3 regions of the Bacillus sp. 01N45 genome follow, and region 1 is predicted to be linked to each of the others. Evidence: predicted binding sites of a transcription regulator. Region 1 holds the regulator's gene; each other region holds the start of a gene.
The links. Region 1 encodes Rex, which represses fermentation and respiration genes when NADH is low (regulators of the CRP and FNR family bind a similar motif). Its sites were predicted from a motif close to TTGTGAAATATTTCACAA; they were not measured.
Positions count from the first base shown of each region.

Region 1 (7,196 bases):
GAAATAAATCGCAAGAAGATATCTCTAAAAAACATTTTGAAATGTGCCCTTATTATAGGGGCGAGCCAACATTGTCAAACTTTGTCGGTAAATCGGTATGTCGTGTCGAATCGTTTATACCCCAGCTAGAAGATAAAAAGGATGTCGCATAGTCAAAAATCCCGACTTATGAGACATCCTTCTTATTCATACTCTTATAAATGTAATTCTTCCCATTCTGCCATACAAGCATCAAGTTGCTCTTGTAGTATTTGCTTTTTCGTTGTAATTTCACTAGCCTTTTCATAATCTGCGTATATTTCTGGTAAGCAAAGTTGATCTTCTAACGTAGCAATTTCTTCTTCAAATTCTACAATATTTTGTTCTAGTTCCTCAATTTTTCGAGTGCGTTGACGTTCTAATTGTTTACGCTCTTTTTCTTCGAGATAATTTAATTTTTCTTGCGCTACAGTTTTTTGAACAGGTGCTTGGTTTTCTTGCTGTTCTTGTTGTTCAAATGCTGCACGTTCAATCATTTCATTTTTCTTCTCCACATAGTAATCGTAATCGCCTAAATACTCTTGTGCACCTTCTGTTGACAACTCAACAACGGTCGTCGTTACACGATTAATAAAGTAGCGGTCATGTGAAACAAATAGAAGGGTGCCTGGATAATCAATTAAAGCATTCTCCAAAATTTCTTTACTATTTAAATCAAGATGGTTCGTAGGTTCATCGAGAATTAATAAATTTGATTTTTGCATCATAAGTTTTGCAAGAGCTAATCGAGCTTTTTGTCCACCACTAAGAGAAGATACTGGTTTTAGTACATCATCCCCTGTGAATAAGAAGTTACCTAATATCGTGCGAATTTCTTTTTCGGGCTGCAATGGATATTCATCCCATAACTCATTTAAAACTCGCTTAGAAGATGTTAAGTTTGCTTGTTCTTGATCATAATAACCAACAGATACATTGGATCCGAAAGAAACATCACCATTTAATAGTGGTAACTTATTCACAAGTGATTTTAATAATGTGGATTTTCCAATTCCGTTTGGACCAACTAAAGCAACGCTATCCCCGCGAGTTAAGCGCATAGTTACATGTTCAATAATCGGATCATCATCATAGCCGATAGTTGCATCCTTTACTTGTAAAACATCATTTCCACTTTGTTTTTCGATATCGAAGTGGAAGGATGCTGACTTAGAATCACCTAATGGTCTAGTCAATAATTCCATTCTATCTAATTGTTTACGACGGCTTTGAGCACGTTTTGTCGTAGATGCGCGCGCTATATTTTTTTGAACGAAATCCTCAAGTTTAGCGATTTCATCTTGTTGTTTTTCATAACGTTTCATGTCTTGCTCGTATAATGCTGATTTTAAGTCTAAATATTTACTGTAGTTACCAACAAATCGTCTGCTTTCTTTATTCGAAATTTCATATACTTGTGTAACGAGTTTATCTAAGAAATAACGGTCATGGGAAACGATTAGTATTGCGCCAGGATAGCCTTGTAAATATTGTTCAAGCCATGTTAATGTTTCGATGTCTAAATGGTTTGTAGGCTCGTCCAAAATAAGTAGGTCTGGTTTCGTTAATAATAATTTACCAAGAGCTAATCGTGTTTTTTGTCCACCGCTTAATGTAGAAATCGTCGTCTGGTGCGTTTCAACTGGGAAGCCAAGACCACTTAAAATCGAGCGAATATCTGCTTCATATTGATATCCACCTTGATCTTTATAATCTAATTGCAATTGGTCATAATCAGCTAATAATCTTTCATATGTAGCCTCGTTTGAAAAGTTTTCTTCTTTTCCCATCTCTTGCTCTAGCCTTCGAAGTTTTGTCTCCATTTGCTGCAAGTGTGTAAAGACGGTTAACATTTCATCCCAAATTGTTAAAGACGTTTCTAACCCGGTATTTTGAGCTAAATATCCGATTGAGACATCTTTTGGTTTTATAATTTCGCCACCATCATGAGATAGCTCACCAGCTATTATTTTTAATAGTGTAGATTTTCCGGCCCCATTTCGTCCGACTAATGCGATACGATCTTTCGTTTGAACTTCCAATTTTATGTTTGCAAGAATCGTTTCGGCACCGTATAATTTCGTAAGCGCGTTTACTTGTAATAAAATCAATGTTTTCACCTCAAATAATTTCTTAACTTTGCCATGTTTATATTTCTCAATCATACTAAAAATAGTGTATAGTTTAAAATAAAGAGAGAATACTTCTTCTCTTTATTATACAGGGAAATTCATGAGTGCTAAACTTCTGTATTTGATTCAAGTATATGAATAAAGATAGGAAGAGAGGAGAGGTTATATGGAGCAGCAAAAAATTCCACAGGCCACTGCCAAACGATTGCCTCTATACTATCGATTTATCCAAAACTTATCTCTTTCTGGTAAGCAACGTGTTTCATCAGCCGAATTGAGTGAAGCGGTAAAAGTTGATTCCGCAACGATTCGAAGAGATTTTTCATATTTTGGAGCGTTAGGGAAAAAAGGTTATGGATATAACGTAAATTATTTATTATCATTTTTCCGTGAAACACTCGACCAAGATGATATAACACGTGTAGCACTTATTGGAGTAGGTAATTTAGGGACCGCTTTCTTACATTATAATTTCACGAAAAACAATAATACAAAAATTGAAATGGCGTTTGATGTTAGTGAAGAGAAAGTCGGGACAGAAATCGGGGGCATTCCTGTATATCATTTAGATGAATTAGAAGAACGTTTATCAACTGATATACAAGTGGCAATATTAACAGTACCCGCTACAGTAGCACAATCTGTAGCAGATAGATTGGCAGAAACGAACGTGCATGGTATTTTAAATTTCACACCAGCGCGCTTAAATGTGTCAGATAATATAAGAATTCACCATATTGATTTAGCGGTAGAGTTACAAACACTTGTTTACTTTTTAAAGAATTATCCACAATAAAACGCAGAGGAAGCGACCTCTGCGTTTTATTATTGTTTTTTCTTTGTGAATTTAACTAAGATAAGGCGAAGTGCCAAATTAAAATCAATTGTTGCCATAACTGCAAATAGTATTGTCCACATATTCCAGATTGTATCTGTTACGTTCGTAATGGCGAAGCGTGTAAAGATACATCCTAGAAGGAAGTACAATGCAGCCATGAACAATGGTGAGTTCCTCATACTAAAAATCCTCCGATAAAGCCTTGCATTTTTTCAGCTTCTTTAATCATTTCTTGAATTTGTTCATTGCTCATTAAAACTTGAGCAACTGCAACTAATGTATTCATTGCAACATGAGCTGCGATAGGGACGATAATACGCTTCGTTTTTACATATAAAAAGGCGAATACGAGTCCCATAGAAGTGTATACCAATAAGTGAGTGAAATCAAAATGAATTGCTGCGAATACAAGAGAACTAATGATAGCAGCAATAAAGAAGTTAAACTTCTTATAAAGTGTACCAAATAAAATTTTTCTAAATACGATTTCTTCCAAAATAGGTCCTATTATAGAGATAACGATAAGGAACCAAGGTGTCGTTTTTGCGATATCCATAAGTCTTGCTGTATTTTCTGATCCAGGTTTAATTCCTAATACACGTATTTCTATCATACCGGCAATACTTTGTGAGAAAAATGCTAGGAAGAAACCGATAAAAATCCAACCAATCGTAGCTGGAACAGTAGAGCGCATTGTATCTAAACGTCTGTCACGAATATCTGTTCTAAGTAACCAAAGTACGATACATAATGCAATAAAGAAGCTAATGATTGCCCAGTGGCCAGTTATGAGTTGAAATTTCTCTTCTCTAGTAAATCCCCTGTTATCATAAAGTCCAGTTTTCAGCAGAAGTGGTAATCCAACAATGGATGATAACTGCATTAAAATGTATGTAACGATAACCCACCAATATTGTTTTTTCAAATGGTTTAACCATCCTTTCTAACTCTAGTGTATGAGATAAGGTAGGATAACATGTAAGTATGCTACCTACGATATAAACCTCGCTTAAATTATGTTTTTTTCGTAAATCCTTATTTGAAATTATAATAGAAGACAGGAGAAAGTTGTGTGTATAGCGAAAACAACTTAGGGTGTCCTTTCATATTGTAACATACGAGTAGGGGAAACAACGATTCATATAGTAAAGGTAGAAGAAGAGGGACTCTATATAGAAAAGTGTATAGCTTAATTTGCGAAAAAATTATGATTTTTTTACTTGCAAAAGAAATTGAGATTATTTATTATTATAAGTGTGTTAGCACTCGGGTGACTTGAGTGCTAATAAATAAAATTTACATAACAAAATGAGGAGGTTATTGTTCATGCTAAAGCCATTAGGTGATCGCGTTGTAATTGAGCTTGTTCAAGCAGAAGAAAAAACAGCAAGTGGTATTGTATTACCAGACACTGCAAAAGAAAAACCACAAGAGGGTAAAGTTATTGCAGTAGGTACTGGTCGAGTGCTTGAAAATGGTGAGCGTGTTGCTCTAGAGGTAGCTGCAGGTGATCTTATCATCTTCTCAAAATATGCAGGTACTGAAGTAAAATATGAAGGTACTGACTACTTGATTTTACGTGAAAGTGACATTTTAGCAGTTATCGGTTAATTATATAAATCTTAAAAAATTCAAGGGGGTCAATTATTATGGCAAAAGATATTAAATTTAGTGAAGAAGCACGTCGTTCGATGCTTCGCGGTGTCGACACTCTTGCAAACGCAGTAAAAGTAACGCTTGGACCAAAAGGTCGTAACGTTGTACTTGAGAAAAAATTTGGTTCACCACTTATTACAAATGATGGTGTAACAATCGCAAAAGAAATCGAATTAGAAGATGCATTCGAAAACATGGGTGCAAAATTAGTAGCAGAAGTTGCTAGCAAAACAAATGATGTAGCTGGTGACGGAACAACAACTGCAACTGTATTAGCACAAGCTATGATTCGTGAAGGTCTTAAAAACGTAACAGCTGGTGCGAACCCAATGGGTCTTCGTAAAGGTATCGAAAAAGCTGTTACTGCTGCAATTGCAGAATTAAAAGAGATTTCTAAACCAATCGAAGGCAAATCTTCTATCGCACAAGTAGCTGCTATTTCTGCAGCTGACGAAGAAGTAGGTCAATTAATCGCTGAAGCAATGGAGCGCGTTGGTAACGACGGCGTTATTACTTTAGAAGAATCTAAAGGATTTACAACAGAATTAGACGTAGTAGAAGGTATGCAATTTGATCGTGGATATGCATCTCCTTACATGATTACTGATTCTGACAAAATGGAAGCAGTTCTTGATAACCCATACATCTTAATTACTGATAAGAAGATTTCTAACATCCAAGAAATCTTACCAGTATTAGAGCAAGTGGTACAACAAGGTAAACCACTTCTTATCATCGCTGAAGACGTAGAAGGCGAAGCTTTAGCTACATTAGTAGTGAACAAACTTCGTGGTACATTCAATGTAGTAGCTGTTAAAGCTCCTGGATTTGGTGACCGTCGTAAAGCAATGCTAGAAGATATCGCAATCTTAACTGGTGGCGAAGTAATCACTGAAGAATTAGGTCGTGACTTAAAATCTGCTACAATTGAATCTTTAGGACGTGCTGGTAAAGTTGTTGTAACGAAAGAAAACACAACTGTAGTTGAAGGTATCGGAAATTCACAACAAATCGAAGCTCGCATTGGTCAAATCCGCGCGCAATTAGAAGAAACTACTTCTGAATTCGATCGTGAAAAATTACAAGAGCGTCTTGCAAAACTTGCAGGTGGCGTAGCAGTAATTAAAGTAGGTGCAGCAACTGAAACTGAGTTAAAAGAGCGCAAACTTCGCATTGAAGATGCACTTAACTCAACTCGTGCAGCAGTAGAAGAAGGTATCGTTGCTGGTGGTGGTACTTCACTTATGAACGTATACACGAAAGTAGCTTCTATCGTAGCTGAAGGCGACGAAGCAACAGGTATCAACATCGTACTTCGCGCACTAGAAGAGCCAGTTCGTCAAATCGCGATCAACGCTGGTCTAGAAGGATCTGTAGTTGTAGAGCGTCTAAAAGGCGAAAAAGTAGGCGTTGGTTTCAACGCAGCTACTGGCGAGTGGGTTAACATGCTTGAAACTGGTATCGTAGATCCAGCTAAAGTAACTCGCTCTGCACTTCAAAACGCAGCATCTGTTGCAGCTATGTTCTTAACGACTGAAGCTGTAGTTGCTGACAAGCCAGAACCAAATGCACCAGCAATGCCTGACATGGGCGGCATGGGCATGGGCGGTATGGGCGGAATGATGTAATTCCGTTTGCTCGAAAAACATCCATTTCTATATAGAAATGGATGTTTTTTTATGTTTTTTAGAAAAGGAAATTAATTTCTGTAGAATTTTGTCGCTTTCTCTCTTGACCATATCGATACTTCATTGTTAGAATCTAGGGAGATAATATAAAAAAATCCTTCATATATCCTCGATGATATGGTTTGAGAGTCTCTACCGGGTTACCGTAAACAACCTGACTATGAAGGCAGTGCGTCTTATATTTATAAAGAGCGGAAGACTATCTTTCTTTATAAAGCCAGACCCCTGCCTTTTCTTTGTTATGAGACTAGAGGCGGAGGACTGGCTTTTTTTATTATATTAGTAATGCTTTTTGCCTAATTGGTAAAAATATTTATATACGAGAACTAACGTTGGGGTGATTATTTTGAAGAAGCAGCATGATACAATTATCGTTTTAGATTTTGGGAGTCAGTACAATCAGTTAATAGCACGTCGAATTCGTGAGTTCGGTGTATACAGTGAACTTCATCCACATACAATTACTGCAGAAGAAATTAAAGCAATGAATCCAAAAGGGATTATCTTCTCTGGTGGACCAAATAGTGTATACGGTGAAGGCGCATTACATTGTGATGAAAAAATCTTTGAACTAGGATTACCGATCTTCGGTATTTGTTACGGTATGCAGCTTATGACGCAACACTTCGGTGGGAAAGTAGAACGTGCAAACCACCGTGAGTACGGAAAAGCTGTTCTTAAAGTAGAGAACGAATCAAAATTATATGCGAACCTTCCAGAAGAGCAAGTTGTATGGATGAGCCATGGTGACTTAGTAACTGGTTTACCTGAAGGATTCGTAGTAGATGCAACAAGTGAGTCTTGTCCAATTGCTGGTATGAGCAATGAAGACAAAAACTTATACGGTGTACAATTCCACCCAGA
Region 1 covers NZ_JBFTQW010000027.1:3,152-10,347, forward strand. Annotated here, with positions in the region: gene AC1DMU_RS29105 (ABC-F family ATP-binding cassette domain-containing protein) at 195-2,129, opposite strand; gene AC1DMU_RS29110 (redox-sensing transcriptional repressor Rex) at 2,317-2,946, shown strand; gene AC1DMU_RS29115 (YdiK family protein) at 2,976-3,167, opposite strand; gene AC1DMU_RS29120 (CPBP family intramembrane glutamic endopeptidase) at 3,164-3,913, opposite strand; gene groES (co-chaperone GroES) at 4,315-4,599, shown strand; gene groL (chaperonin GroEL) at 4,638-6,272, shown strand; purine riboswitch at 6,412-6,513, shown strand; gene guaA (glutamine-hydrolyzing GMP synthase) at 6,679-7,196, shown strand, end outside.

Region 2 (7,196 bases), on a different contig from region 1:
GTTTCCACATAAAATAACGTTACCAGTTTAGATAAGTATTTAGCTGAATTGGACTACTCATAAGGATGTGTATCAACATGGTAAAAACAAACAAATTACTAGTTCCAGGTGCAGAACAAGCGCTTGAACAATTTAAATATGAAATCGCACAAGAATTCGGTGTTAGCTTAGGTTCTAATACAGCATCTCGTTCTAACGGTTCAGTTGGCGGTGAAGTAACGAAACGACTAGTCGCTTTAGCTCAACAACAATTACGTGGATAATACAATAACCTATGGCTTAGAGGCAGATATTCTCTGCCTCTTTCTATTTTTAACATACATAATCGTGCTTTTTCACATACTAGTAAGAGCAAACTGAAAGGAACGATATGTGACATGAAACGGATTAATATTAGCATGAGTCCTCCCCGTGTTCTTACTTTGTCTTTTATTATGTTATCAGTTATCGGTACATGCTTATTAAAACTACCAATTGCTACAACAACTTCTATTTCATGGATCGACGCTTTATTTACAACAGTTTCTGCTTGTACTGTTACTGGGCTTGGTGTTGTAGACACCGGAAAAGTATTTACTTTGTTTGGACAGTGTGTCATTTTAACGCTTATACAAGTAGGGGGACTTGGCATTATGAGCTTTGCCGTTTTAATTGCGATTATGCTCGGCAGAAAAATTGGTCTTCAAAACCGAATTTTACTGCAACAAGCGTTAAACCAAACGAACATTGGTGGTGTCATTCGTCTTGCCAAAGCATTATTTTTATTCTCTTTTACAGTCGAATGTATCGCTACTTTGATTCTTTCTTTTGAATGGGTACCAAAATACGGGATTGCTAAAGGAATCTATTATAGCTTTTTTCATTCGATCTCTGCTTTTAACAATGCTGGTTTTTCTGTGTGGAGCGATAATTTAATGTCCCATTCTCATAGCATTCTTGTCAATCTCGTTATTTCCTCCCTCATTATTTTAGGTGGGATTGGTTTTACAGTAATCGTAGATATAAAAAGAAAGAAAAATTTTAAAAACCTTACATTACACTCAAAACTTATGCTCTCTTCTACTCTAATCGTCAATATTATTGCGACTGTTTTTATTTTTATATTCGAGTTCCACAATTCCCTTTCTATGAGAGGATTTACCCCATTTGAAGAAGGAATGGCCGCTTATTTCCAGGCGGTTTCAACTCGTACTGCCGGGTTTAATACAGTTGATATTTCTGCATTATCAAAGCCTTCCCTACTATTAATGATGCTCCTTATGTTTATTGGCGCTGGTAGTGCTTCAACCGGTGGTGGAATTAAGTTAACAACATTTTTAATCATGTTTTTTGGGGTATTTAAATTTTTACAAGAACAAGATGATATTGTCGTTTTTAAAAAATCTATTAAAGATACTCTCATTGTCAAAGCATTGACCATCACTATTATTTCCATTTCATTTATCTTTTTTGCTATTTTAATTTTAAGTATTACTGAGCGAGTTCCTCTATTGATGAGTGCTTTCGAAGTATTTTCAGCATTTGGGACTGTCGGTCTCAGTATGAATTTCACACCACACTTAACTATGATCGGAAAAGCTATTATCATCTTTATGATGTTTTTTGGGAAAATGGGACCTTTAACATTGGCTTTTTCATTTGCACGTAAAAAGAACCGAAAAATAAAATATCCGAATGAAGATATTTTAACAGGTTGACAACCGTATACATTATCCATATAATGAGAGTACAATAGCATATCTCCAAAGGGGAGTAGCGTCCAAGAATATTTCTTGGAAACAAAGTCGTCATTACGTAGAACTTAGTTCTTCCGGCTTTGTTGGCATTTTCATTACATATGTCTAGCAAGACCTTTGCCTATTAACGGCAGAGGTCTTTTTTGTATTAATTTCCAAATTCTTCCAAAGTTAATAGGCAGGAGTATGGGGAAACTAAATAGTGGGGAAATTCTTCACTTATTTAGTACTTATAGAAATGAGAGGAGAATGTACATGGATGTATCATTATTATTGGAGTATGGTTGGGTATTACTCATCCTAATTGCACTAGAGGGGATTTTAGCGGCTGATAACGCTCTCGTTCTTGCAATTATGGTAAAACATTTACCAGAAGAAAAACGAAAGAAAGCATTATTTTACGGATTAGCGGGGGCATTTGTTTTCCGATTCGGATCGTTATTTATGATCTCGTTCTTAGTCGACGTATGGCAAGTGCAAGCAATCGGTGCCATTTACCTTATGTTTATAGCTGGTAATCACTTATTTAAAACGTATGTTAAAAAGAATACGGATGAAGAAACAGAAGAAAAAGAAGCAAAGAAAAAACAAGAGAACTTTTGGTGGACTGTATTTAAAGTTGAGGTTGCTGATATCGCCTTCGCAGTTGATTCAATTTTAGCTGCAGTTGCGTTAGCAATGACTTTACCAAAAACAGGATTAGGTACAATTGGTAGTCTTGATACTGGGCAATTCGTTGTTATCTTTGTAGGTGGACTTATCGGGTTAATCATCATGAGATTTGCAGCAACTGCTTTCGTACAAATCTTAAAACGTAAACCAGGACTTGAAACTGCAGCATTCTTAATTGTAGGTTGGGTTGGTGTGAAACTAGCAGTTTATACATTAGCGCACCCTGCATTAAATGTAATTCCGCATTCATTCCCAGAATCTACACTATGGAAGCTTACATTCTGGATTGTATTAGTCGGAATCGCAGTTGGCGGTTGGTTCTTCTCGAAAGAAGTAGAAGTAAAAGTAGAAAAGAATTTAGACGAAAAAGCGCTGTAATTACAGCGCTTTTTCTTTTTCCCTTCCCCTCTCAATGTCCAGAAAAAATTCTATTATACTACCATTTGTAAGCGTTTTCTTGATATATGTATGTCCTTTTTGTGAAACATTGCACAAACTTATTGAAACTAAGAACAATTCCATGTACTTTATTCATATAAGGAGTATTTATAGATGATGTACTAAAGGAGCGTATTACTCATGCTAGAGCAAGGAATAGATTATGTTGTCAAACTGGCTAAGAGCAAAAAACAAATGCTAGATACAAACCCGATGCAATATTTCATTCGTGCCGCACTTGCGGGTATTTATATCGGTTTTATTATTGTACTATGTTTTAAATTAGGTAACTTTTTTCACATTGCAGATTCACCGGCAACTTATTTAGCTGCTTCTATGTTTTTCGGAATTGCCCTCGTACTTATTATATATGGCGGTGCTGAATTGTTTACTGGAAACACAATGTACTTTACTGTAGCAACTTTAAGAAAAGAAACAACGATTTCTGATACACTTCGTAACTGGGTCGCTTGTTATGCAGGGAATTTAGCTGGAGCTTTATTCTTTGCCTTACTATTTTATGCAACTGGAATTTTCGAAGCAATTGATCACGGCCATTTCATGAATAAAGTAGTAGAAGGAAAAATGAATACACCTACAATGCAATTATTCTTTAAAGCAATTTTATGTAACTGGCTTGTATGTCTTGCGTGTTTCTTACCTTCTCAAGTTAAAGGTGATACAGCAAAAATTATGATGATGATGCTACTCGTTTTCACATTCTTCTTATCTGGTTACGAGCATAGCATTGCAAACTTATCACTGTTTGCTCTATCTTTAGTTTCACCGCATCCGGAGACAATTTCTTTTGCAGGTGCTATTCATAACTTAATTCCAGTTACAATCGGTAACATTATTGGCGGGTCCGTCTTTGTCGGCATGGTATACCATTACTTAACAAAGAAAGTACCTGACGTGAAACAAGAAGAAACTGAATTAGTAGCGGCTCAACAAGAAGAAATCATTCCGTTACAAGCACATATGAAACATTAAAAACTCCAAAGTAAAACTTTGGAGTTTTTAGCTCCCCACATATTTAACAACAAGGTGCGGATTAATTTCTCCTTCTTCCTTTCCCTTATTAATTCTCTGTTTCATCTTGTGCATACCGATGACATCATTCGTATGAAGGTGAATTTCATTTACATATAAACCCTCTTTACAAAAAGCCTCTACAAAATCTAATCCATTTCTTTTCCCCCATCCCATATTAAAATCAAGGGAAAGAATATTCACATCATAATCCCGAACCATTTGCAAGGCACATTCTACTGTAGTAGCGGGCACATACCCGTACGGACAACTTCTTTGATCATCCATATATACATTCATGTTCTATCCTCTCTCTATTTTGTATACGTAACCAACATGTAACATATTGCCCCAAGGCTAATAAAAGGACCGAACGGAATTTGGCTCCTCATTTTCATACGTTTTAATACTATACCAACTCCAAAGAAACAAAGACTAAAGCAAGATGCTAAAAATAAGATCATAAAAATCCCTTTCAGTCCCACTATAAATCCAAGTAACGAAAGTAATTTTATATCTCCTCCACCAAGCCCTTCTGGATATATCTTTTGCATGCAATATAACAAAATGAATATAACGCCACTACCAACTATACTATCTGTCCAAGTCACTAACGGCACAAAAACACATTCTAAAATGAGTAAACAGGCAAACCAAGCTAAAATACGATTGGGGATTAACATATATATGTAATCTGTAACTGAAATAATAAGAAGTAGAGAAAAAAGCGATAAAATGATGATAAGCTCCCGTTCCACCCCAATCATATATACAGTAAGAAGAAATATCATTCCTGTTACAAGTTCAAATACTACGTACAAAATTGAAATTTTCCTCTTACAATTCGTACAACGTCCTCTTTGTATACAAAAAGAAATGATTGGAATCAATTCTTTTGGCTTTAGCACATACTTACAATAATGACAATGTGAACGCGGGGTAATGATAGACTCACCAAGTGGTACTCTCATCGCAATTAACATAAAAAAAGAACCAAACACCATCCCCACTAACAATGCATATAAATAAGTGAACATCCCTTCCTCTCCTTTCCAGAAGAACATAGCAAAAAAAGGAGAGAAATTCTACTTCATATTATTTCTATTCTATTAAAAAAGCAGGCCATTTTCTGGCCTGCTTTCCCCTCTTTTATACGATGAAATATACTGCTTTTAATGGTCCGTGTACTCCGACAACAAGATTCATTTCAATATCTGCCGAGTTACTAGGTCCTGTAATAAAGTTAATACAAGATGCTACTGCCTCGCCATTTTCTACACGTGTGTTCATATCCTGAACTGCTTGTGTAATACGAGGCACAAGTGTTTCACGTGGAATAATAGCAAAGTATACAGTCGGTAAAAAGTGTAAAGAACGACCTTGGCCTTTATGACTTTGTACAACAATCGTACCAGATTCAGCTAAAGTATAATCACTAAATGCGATTCCAATATTCGCTCTTTCTGCGATACGCATATTCTCTTCTTTTTTCTCAGGATCCCATACATTCACTTCAACATTTTGCTTTGGAAGCTCTTCTTTAAATAAAGAAGTCAATCCATAAGAATCAAAACGTTCGTCTGCCGATAACATAATAGGTCCCCCGCCGTTTTCCACGATTACTTTTTGAATATCTTCACGTAAACGGTCGTTTGTCGTTTCCACTACAGTTGTATGAATGTTTGTACATTGATTTTTAAATACTTCTAACAATTCTTCTTTTGAATAATCTTTTAGCGTTTCTACATTCACATTACTTTTCCATGCTGGACGCTTTACGCCTTCCGTTTTCCGCTCACGTCCAAGTTCTTTTGCAATATTATCTAGAAAGGACTCACGGTTTTGAATTAATCCTGTCATTATTTGTCCCCGCCTTTCTTATGATCTTTATACCAATCACGGAATCGTTCTTTACTTGGAGCCGGGAATTCACGAATATCTGTCCAGTTTTTAAGTGGCCCAACACCTTTTGATACACGGTTGCCCGATGTAAATGGACTCATTGCTGCTGGCGCCATTTTTGATCCCATTTTATATAAAGCTGCTGAAGATGCACCCATACTAAACATTTTCATTGCTAATTTTTCTGCAAGTGGTGCACGACCTTCTTGCTCAACAATTACTTGACGATGTTTTAATAATAAATCATGCAATGGTATTTTTACTGGACAAGCTTCTGTACACGCTCCGCATAAACTAGAGGCATATGGAAGCTCTTTGTAATCATCGTATCCACCTAAAAGTGGTGTTAATACCGCACCGATTGGTCCTGAGTATATAGAACCATACGAATGTCCACCAACGTGACGATATACAGGACATACGTTAACACAAGCAGCACAACGAATACATTGCAATACTGAGCGGAATTCAGACCCAAGAATTTGAGAGCGGCCATTATCAACAACAACTAAGTGGAATTCTTCTGGTCCATCTACTTCCTCTTCTTGGATTGGTCCCGCTACAGTTACATAACTTGTTAATTTTTGCCCTACTGCACTACGACATAGTAAACCAACTAAAACATCTAATTCTTCCATTGTCGGAACCATACGTTCCATACCCATTACTGCAATTTGAGTTTTCGGAATCGACATAACAAGATCGGCATTACCTTCATTCGTTACTAAACAAAGAGAGCCAGTATTTGCAACTGCAAAGTTACAACCTGTCACACCAATTTCTGCATCCATAAATTTCTCACGAAGTTGTTTACGAACAAACTTTGTCATTTCATATGGATCATCAGAATTTTCATAGCCAAGCTTTTCTTTAAATACATCACGAATTTGCGTTCTGTTTTTATGAAGTGCGGGCGCAATAATATGTGAAGGTGGATCGTTATCTACTTGCAAGATATACTCTCCTAAGTCACTTTCTAACACTTCACAACCAATCTCTTCAAGGGCATGATTCATACTAATTTCTTCAGTTACCATTGATTTTGATTTTACAACTTTCTTCGCTTGTTTCTTTTTTGCAACGTCTTGAATATACTTTGCTGCTTCCTCTTTCGTTTTCGCAAAGTACACATGTCCGCCTCTTTTTGATACATTTTCACTTAACTGCATTAAGTAATAATCAAGATTTTCTAACGTATGTTGGCGAATTTGTTCACCTAGTTCACGCCACTCTTCCCAATTTCCTAATTCTTCCGCTGCTTTTAAGCGATTCGTATATAAGCGCGTTTGCGCAGAAGATACTGCTCCGCGCATAAAAGAATCTTGAATTCCATCGCCAACGCGATCATTAAATTTTTTCTCACTGATTTTCATAGACATAGCTTATGTTCCCCCTTCATGAGCGACTATTTAGTAC
Region 2 covers NZ_JBFTQW010000003.1:318,638-325,833, forward strand. Annotated here, with positions in the region: gene AC1DMU_RS09450 (alpha/beta-type small acid-soluble spore protein) at 78-263, shown strand; gene AC1DMU_RS09455 (TrkH family potassium uptake protein) at 378-1,697, shown strand; yybP-ykoY riboswitch at 1,736-1,901, shown strand; gene AC1DMU_RS09460 (TerC family protein) at 1,992-2,786, shown strand; gene AC1DMU_RS09465 (formate/nitrite transporter family protein) at 2,988-3,839, shown strand; gene AC1DMU_RS09470 (cyclic-phosphate processing receiver domain-containing protein) at 3,867-4,178, opposite strand; gene AC1DMU_RS09475 (prepilin peptidase) at 4,193-4,915, opposite strand; gene AC1DMU_RS09480 (LutC/YkgG family protein) at 5,028-5,738, opposite strand; gene AC1DMU_RS09485 (LutB/LldF family L-lactate oxidation iron-sulfur protein) at 5,738-7,159, opposite strand; gene AC1DMU_RS09490 ((Fe-S)-binding protein) at 7,176-7,196, opposite strand, start outside.
Region 2: a site for Rex is predicted at 2,886-2,903, ahead of AC1DMU_RS09465 (formate/nitrite transporter family protein). Genes of this name have one in related genera too.

Region 3 (7,196 bases), on a different contig from region 1:
AATCGATAGCTCAAATGACGTTTCTATATTATAATCAATTGAATTTATTTACATTACTAAACATAGGAGATTATCATGAAGAAATTTAAACTTTCATCTTTTCTTCCGTTAAGTTATATACTTCTACTCGTACTCGTAAGTCCCCTTTACGATGTATTAAATAAATCTACTGTACACGCAGTAGATGTCACAACTGTAGTAGATGATTGGATTCCATTTGTGAAAGCATTTATTATTCCTTATTTACTTTGGTTTCCTTACTTATACGGCGCACTTATTTATTATTGCTTTGCGAATCGAAAACAATATTATGTCACTTTAAGTAGTATAATTCTTGGAAAACTTGCTTGTTTTTCTATTTATTATTTTTGGCAGACAACTGTACCACGTCCAACAGTCGTTGGATCCGACGTATTTTCCGAACTAGTCCGCTATATTTATAGTATCGACCAACCGGTAAACTGTTTCCCTAGCATTCACGTTCTTACTACCTTTGTGATTATGCTAGCTGCCTTTAAACGTAGAGAACAACATGCTTTTGAATATTATATTCTTACCTTCTTCGGTACGCTTATTATTTTATCAACGCTATTTACGAAGCAACACGCATTTGTAGACGCCATTTCTGGAATGACGCTTGCAAGCATACTTTACTTCGGCGTTCAGCTTTTATTAGCAAAAGAAACTGTACGTGTTCCAGTAAAACAAAATCACAAAATGTAAAAAGCAGACTGTGGGTTCCAGTCTGCTTTTCTCTATATAAAAGGAGATTTTCAATTTAAGATTGCGGTACAGTCATATCACCAGAGTGAATACGACCTGCTTTTTTAAGAGCAATGTAAAGTATATAAGAAACAGCTACTGGAATGATGATATAAGTGATTACCATCGCTGGGACAACTTCCCATCCTTCGCTAGAAATTAAATTAATTGGTGCGATAAGAGAACTTAATCCAAGACCTGCAATTTCTTTTCCTGCTTCTAGTTGGAAAATTAATGCGGATACTGGACCAACTATAGCACTGGCGACGACAGTTGGGACGAGAATCATTGGATTTTTAGTGATATTTGGCAACTGTACTTTCGGAGTACAAAGCGCTTGAGCTAATATGCCGCCTAAATTATTTTCTTTCGCTGAGATTACAGAGAATCCGATAAACTGAGCAACGCAGCCTGCAAGAGCAGCACCACCTGCAACACCGTCTAAGCTAAGTGCGATCGCTAACGCAGCTGATGAAGCTGGAGAGATAAGTAATAGTCCCCAAACGACTGCAATAACAATAGAAGCGATGAACGGGCTACCAGCTGAGCTATCTTTAATGAATGCTCCAATTGTATTTAACACAGGAGTAATATTATGAGATAACCAAATACCAACTAAACCAGAACCTAATATTGCTGCAAATGGAACGAGCATCATATCTAACGCAGTTTTTCCGCTTAAACGTTTACCAATATATACAGCTAAAGTCGCTGTTAATAATGCACCGATTGGCTCACCTGTTTTAATAATTAGACCTGCTTCAGTAATTGAAATGGATCCAGCACCAATCGCTCCAGCTACCATAGCCGAGAAGATTACAAGACCATTTGCACCGAGCATAAAGGCAATTCCGGCACCAATGGCTGGTGCCATAAGCGATTTTGCAACAACTCCGATTGTAATAAGCAATGGAATATCAACAATTCTTCCTATATTTTCGATTAGTAAACCAATTCCAAGGGATACGAAAATACCTTGTGCGATTCCAGCAGATGCTTTAAATACACGAGACATTATATATTCCTTCATTTGTTTCACCTTCTCCTATAAGTTAGTAACCAATTGTTTTCATATAATCACGTAAAATATCGTTTGATTTTGCGAATCGAGATTCTTCATCCTCTGTTAAGTTTAGTTCTACAACTTCTTTCATACCATCTCTAGTAATAATAGCTGGCACTCCTGTACAAATATCATATTCACCGTACTCCCCATCTAAAATGGCTGATACAGCAATTACACGGTGATCATCGTTAAAGATTGAACTCGCAATATACGCTAAAGAGTTTCCGATTCCGTAATAAGTAGTACCTTTTCGTTTATAAATTTCCCATCCAGCCTTTGCAGTCTTCTCAACAATTTCATCTAAATCTATTTCACCAAATTGTTCTTTTTTCTCTTCTAAAATTTGTAGAATTGGTTTTCCTCCAACAGTTACATGTGACCAAGCAACCATTTGAGAATCACCATGTTCTCCTAGAGAATACCCATGAATACTACGAGGATCTACATGTAACATTTCAGATAAAATTGTTCTTAAGCGAGAAGAATCTAGTGATGTACCAGTACCGATCACACGATTTCTAGGTAATCCAGATAATTTCCACACTTCATATGTAATAATATCAACTGGGTTCGATGCGATTAAGAAAATACCATCAAATCCACTTTCCATTACGCCGCCAACAACGCTTTCCATAATCTTTGCACTCGCTCCTAAAGTATCTAAGCGACTTTGTCCAGGTTTTGGTGCTGGTCCTGCTGTAATAATAACGATGTCCATATCTTTGCAGTCTTCATAGCTTCCTGCATATACTTTTGTTCTTGTATTTGTAAAGTTAATGCAGTGTGATAAATCCATTGCTTCCCCAACTGCACGTTCATGATTTATATCAATTAATAATAGTTCTTCGCAAATGCCTTGATTTACAATGGAATATGCACAACTTGATCCAACTAATCCAGTACCGATAATTGCAATTTTTCTTGTATTTCGTTTCATGGCAATCTCTCCTAATTGATCATATAATCTATCTCTTTTGTTCTTTACACCCCTAATTATATAGATTCCCACGATAGAAACCATGGATACTTTGTGAAATATTGAGCAAAATTTTGTCCTTTTTGTGAATTGTTATATTCCATTTTCTTCATATTTGTTACAACTGAAAAAATATTTATTATATATTTATTGACATGCCAAAAATAAAAAAACGAGCGACTTCATTCGCTCGTTTTTTCATCCCATTATTCCGCACTTAATTGACCTTTTAACTGCTGTACAATCATTGGGTTAGCAGGTGCAGCTGGCTTATAATAACTCTTTTGCTTTGCGTACTCATACATATTACGTTGACGCATCTCATCTTGATTACGAATTTGGATTAACGTTTGATGTAACTGTTCATTATCAGACTGAGCAATATAATTTGCATAACTTGTTAAACTTGCATTTAATCCTGCTAAATAATCATTTACCATATCTTTTTCATTCATTTTCCGCTTCCTCCTATCCTAGAAAAGTCATTAATTGCTGTTTCGTATTTCGTGCATCTTGCGCATCCTTTTGTAACATTTGTTTCAGTTGTGGATCTGTACACGTCTGTGCATACTGCTCCAACTTGTTAATAATTGTTGCATGTCCACCAATTAAATGGCGTAAGTTTTCTACTTCAAGCTCTGTTAAATTTTGCATAGAATACTCCTACCTTTCTTCATACATTCTCCTTTAGTATTCTGTTCTTTTGAAATCATATACACTAAAAAACCTTAGAATTTCTCCTAAGGTTGCTGACTGTCTCGCTTCTTATTCAATCTTTTATTACATGCAATCCTTTAATAAACGTTTCCAATAATACATGTAAACTTGTATCTAAATCTAATGGCAGACCAAATCCACCTTGCTGTTCAATCGACGCAAACCCGTGACAAATACTTCTGAATCCACGTGTCGCATGAAGTGCATTCTCTCCTTCTAAGCCGTATTGTTGTAAAACATGAAGACAAAGCTTTACAATTCCGTCACCTGCTTTTCTTACTTCTTCATCTCGTAAAAAAGTTGCTTCATACAGTCCAGGATGTTTGCGTACGAATGCTACATACGCTTCTCCCAAAGCATGAATTGCTTCATCCATCCGTTTACCCTCGGCCGCTTCTTCCAGTCTGTTATACAGCTGTTTGATTCCGTAAATGCCAAGATTTTTCCGTACATCTTGTAAACCTTTCACATGATTGTATAGCGAGGGTGAACGTACCCCTAATGTTTGCGCTAATGAAGCTAACGTTACTTCTTGTATTCCATTTGTATCTGCAATTTCTGCTGCTGTTTCTACAATTTTCTGTAATGTAAGTCCGATTCTCGGTGACATAAATTAGCCCTCTTTTCTACTTTCTATATTCCGCTTAGCTTCCTTAATAGCAAGTTTTATGACAGTGCCTGGATTCTTTATCATTTTTCCATGTCCTGCCGCAAGTAAGGAAGGCTCATATTCGCTTAGCTTCTCTGCACTTTGTAATGATATTTCTTTGCTCCACGTTGCCATCGCAGGAAACGGAAACCAAAATTTCATTTGTCCCGAAACAGCCATACCTCCTCTTGTTTGGAAGGCATCCCCGACAATAAGAGCTTTATTTCGTACATCAAGAAGCGACATGGAGCCTGGCGTATGTCCCGGTGTCATAATCGCAAGAAGCGATCCAACTTGGTCGCCATCTTCCAATAAAACATCAGGTACCGTTTTTACCTTTTTAGGTACACCGCCTTTTATCGGTATATTCGGTTCATCCTTTTGTAACGTCGTATCTCCTTCTAAAAGCTTTGCGTCCCGCTTAGAAATATAGACTGGAACATTAGGAAGCACTTCCTTTAATGCGTCTAATGCACCGATGTGATCATCATGCGCATGTGTTAATACAATCTTAGTAATTGGTTTCCCTATTTTCTCAGCCGCCTGTAAAATTCCTTTTGCGCTATATGGCAAAGCCGCATCAATTAAAGTTAAACCATCTTCTTCCTCGACAAAGTAACAATTTACAGGAAACACTCTTGGCAAAAATGACAATTGATATACCGTTTTTTCATGTATCACTCTCATATTTCCAGCTCCCTTTTCACGAAAACTAATACCATTAGTTTCATTATACTAATGGTATTAGTTTTTTGTCACTAAAATTTTCATTTTTGCAAAAAAAAAAAAGAAAAGTAGCCGTTTATACGACTACTTTTCTTTACAGCTATTAAACTGTGTAACGCTCATCTTCTAAAATTTTCGCAGCGATTTCACGTTTCTTCGGAATTACGTTAAGTGGTGTGTGGCGAGTTAATTTACGTAATGATGATAACATCATGCGCAGCATGTCGCCGTTTTCAACTGCGATAAGTGTTTCTTTCGCATCTGCTTCGATTTCGTTGAATGCTTCTTGACAGAATACTTCAGTGTATAACACTTTTTGTTTATTCTTTTCAAGACCAGTTGTTTTAATTGCTTTCTCTGTACGAAGAACAGCTGACTCCATTGCGTAAAGGTTGCTTACGATGTCAGCGATATTCACAAGAATTTCTTGCTCTTTATCTAATGCTTTACCGTATTTTTGAGCAGCTAATCCAGCTACCATTAAGCCGATTTTCTTCGCGTTAGTTACTAAATATTTTTGAAGTGCTAATGGCTCATCGCCTACTTCTTCTGGCATCATCATCATTAACTCTTCTTGTAATTTTTGTGCTTTTTGAAGAAGTGGTAATTCACCTTTCATCGCTTTACGTAAGAACGTACCTGGTACGATTAGGCGGTTAATTTCGTTCGTTCCTTCGAAAATACGGTTAATACGAGAATCGCGGTACATTCTTTCAATCTCATACTCTGCCATAAATCCGTAACCACCGTGAATTTGAACACCTTCATCAACTGTATAATCTAGTACTTCAGAACCGAATACTTTATTTAAAGAACACTCGATTGCATATTCAGCGATAGAAGCTGCTACTGCTTTACCGTCCTTTACTTCCTCTTCAGATAATGTGCTCATGCGGCTTTCGAATAAACCTACTGTACGGTATACAGAGCTTTCAGCTGCATATGTTTTCGCTGCCATATTCGCAAGTTTCTCTTGAATTAATGGGAAGCGAGCGATTGGTTGTTTGAACTGTTGACGTTGGTTTGCATATTGTGCTGAAATTTCTACTGCACGTTTCGCAGATCCGACTGTACCAACACCTAATTTATAACGGCCGATATTTAAAATGTTGAACGCGATAATATGACCTTTACCGATTTCACCAAGTAAGTTTTCTTTCGGTACTAATGCATCTTCTAAAATTAACGTACGAGTTGAAGAACATTTAATACCCATTTTCTTTTCTTCTGGGCTTGTAGATACGCCAGCATATTCTTTCTCTACGATAAATGCTGAGAAGTGCTCTCCATCAATTTTTGCGTATACGATAAATACGTCAGCGAATGCAGAGTTTGTAATCCATTGCTTTTCACCATTTAATACGTAATGTGTACCTTCTGCATTTAAACGTGCAGTTGTTTTCGCACCTAATGCATCAGACCCTGAACCTGGCTCTGTTAATGCGTATGCCGCTAATTTTTCACCAGTTGCAAGTAATGGTAAATACTTTTTCTTTTGCTCTTCATTACCGAATAACACGATTGGTAATGATCCGATACCTACGTGAGCACCGTGAGTAATTGCAAAACCACCAGCGCGAGAGAATTTCTCTGCGATTAACGCTGAGCTTACTTTATCAAGGCCAATTCCGCCGTACTCTTCTGGTACGTCAGCGCCTAATAAACCAAGTTCACCAGCTTCTTTTAAAAGACGAACAGAACGATCAAACTCGTGTTGCTCTAAATATTCAAGCTCTGGAAGAACTTCATTTACGATAAAGTCCTCTGTCGTTTTTGCAATCATTTTATGCTCAGATGAAAAATCCTCTGGCGTAAACACTTGATCAATCGTAATCTCATCAACTAAAAAGCTACCGCCTTTAACCGCATTTCCTACTGTTTTTTCCATGAAAATTTCCTCCTTCATATTTTCATAAGCCGCTTCTTTCTTTTTGAAAGAAGCTGGCTCTCAATTTTATTTTTTATAAACCTTTGTTGCTTCCATTCTTTGTATTGGCGGCGTCTCGTTCTGAGCAAGCCACTTCCACTTTTTTTATAGTAATTCAAACACTCCTGCTGCTCCCATTCCGCCGCCGATACACATTGTTACGATACCGAATTGTTGGTTGCGGCGTTTCATTTCGTGAATAAGAGATAGTGTTAGTTTTGCTCCTGTACAGCCAAGTGGATGTCCAAGTGCTATTGCACCGCCATTTACGTTTACTTTTTCTTCATCTAAACCAAGCTCACGAATAACTTGGATCGATTGAGAAGCGAATGCTTCATTTAGTTCGAATAGGCCAATATCAGATAGCTCTAAA
Region 3 covers NZ_JBFTQW010000011.1:95,692-102,887, forward strand. Annotated here, with positions in the region: gene AC1DMU_RS22615 (phosphatase PAP2 family protein) at 76-723, shown strand; gene AC1DMU_RS22620 (PTS sugar transporter subunit IIC) at 779-1,792, opposite strand; gene AC1DMU_RS22625 (L-lactate dehydrogenase) at 1,815-2,765, opposite strand; gene AC1DMU_RS22630 (spore coat protein) at 3,011-3,259, opposite strand; gene AC1DMU_RS22635 (hypothetical protein) at 3,273-3,458, opposite strand; gene AC1DMU_RS22640 (TetR/AcrR family transcriptional regulator) at 3,574-4,131, opposite strand; gene AC1DMU_RS22645 (MBL fold metallo-hydrolase) at 4,135-4,857, opposite strand; gene AC1DMU_RS22650 (acyl-CoA dehydrogenase family protein) at 5,000-6,784, opposite strand; gene AC1DMU_RS22655 (acetyl-CoA C-acetyltransferase) at 6,929-7,196, opposite strand, start outside.
Region 3: a site for Rex is predicted at 2,857-2,874, ahead of AC1DMU_RS22625 (L-lactate dehydrogenase). Genes of this name have one in related genera too.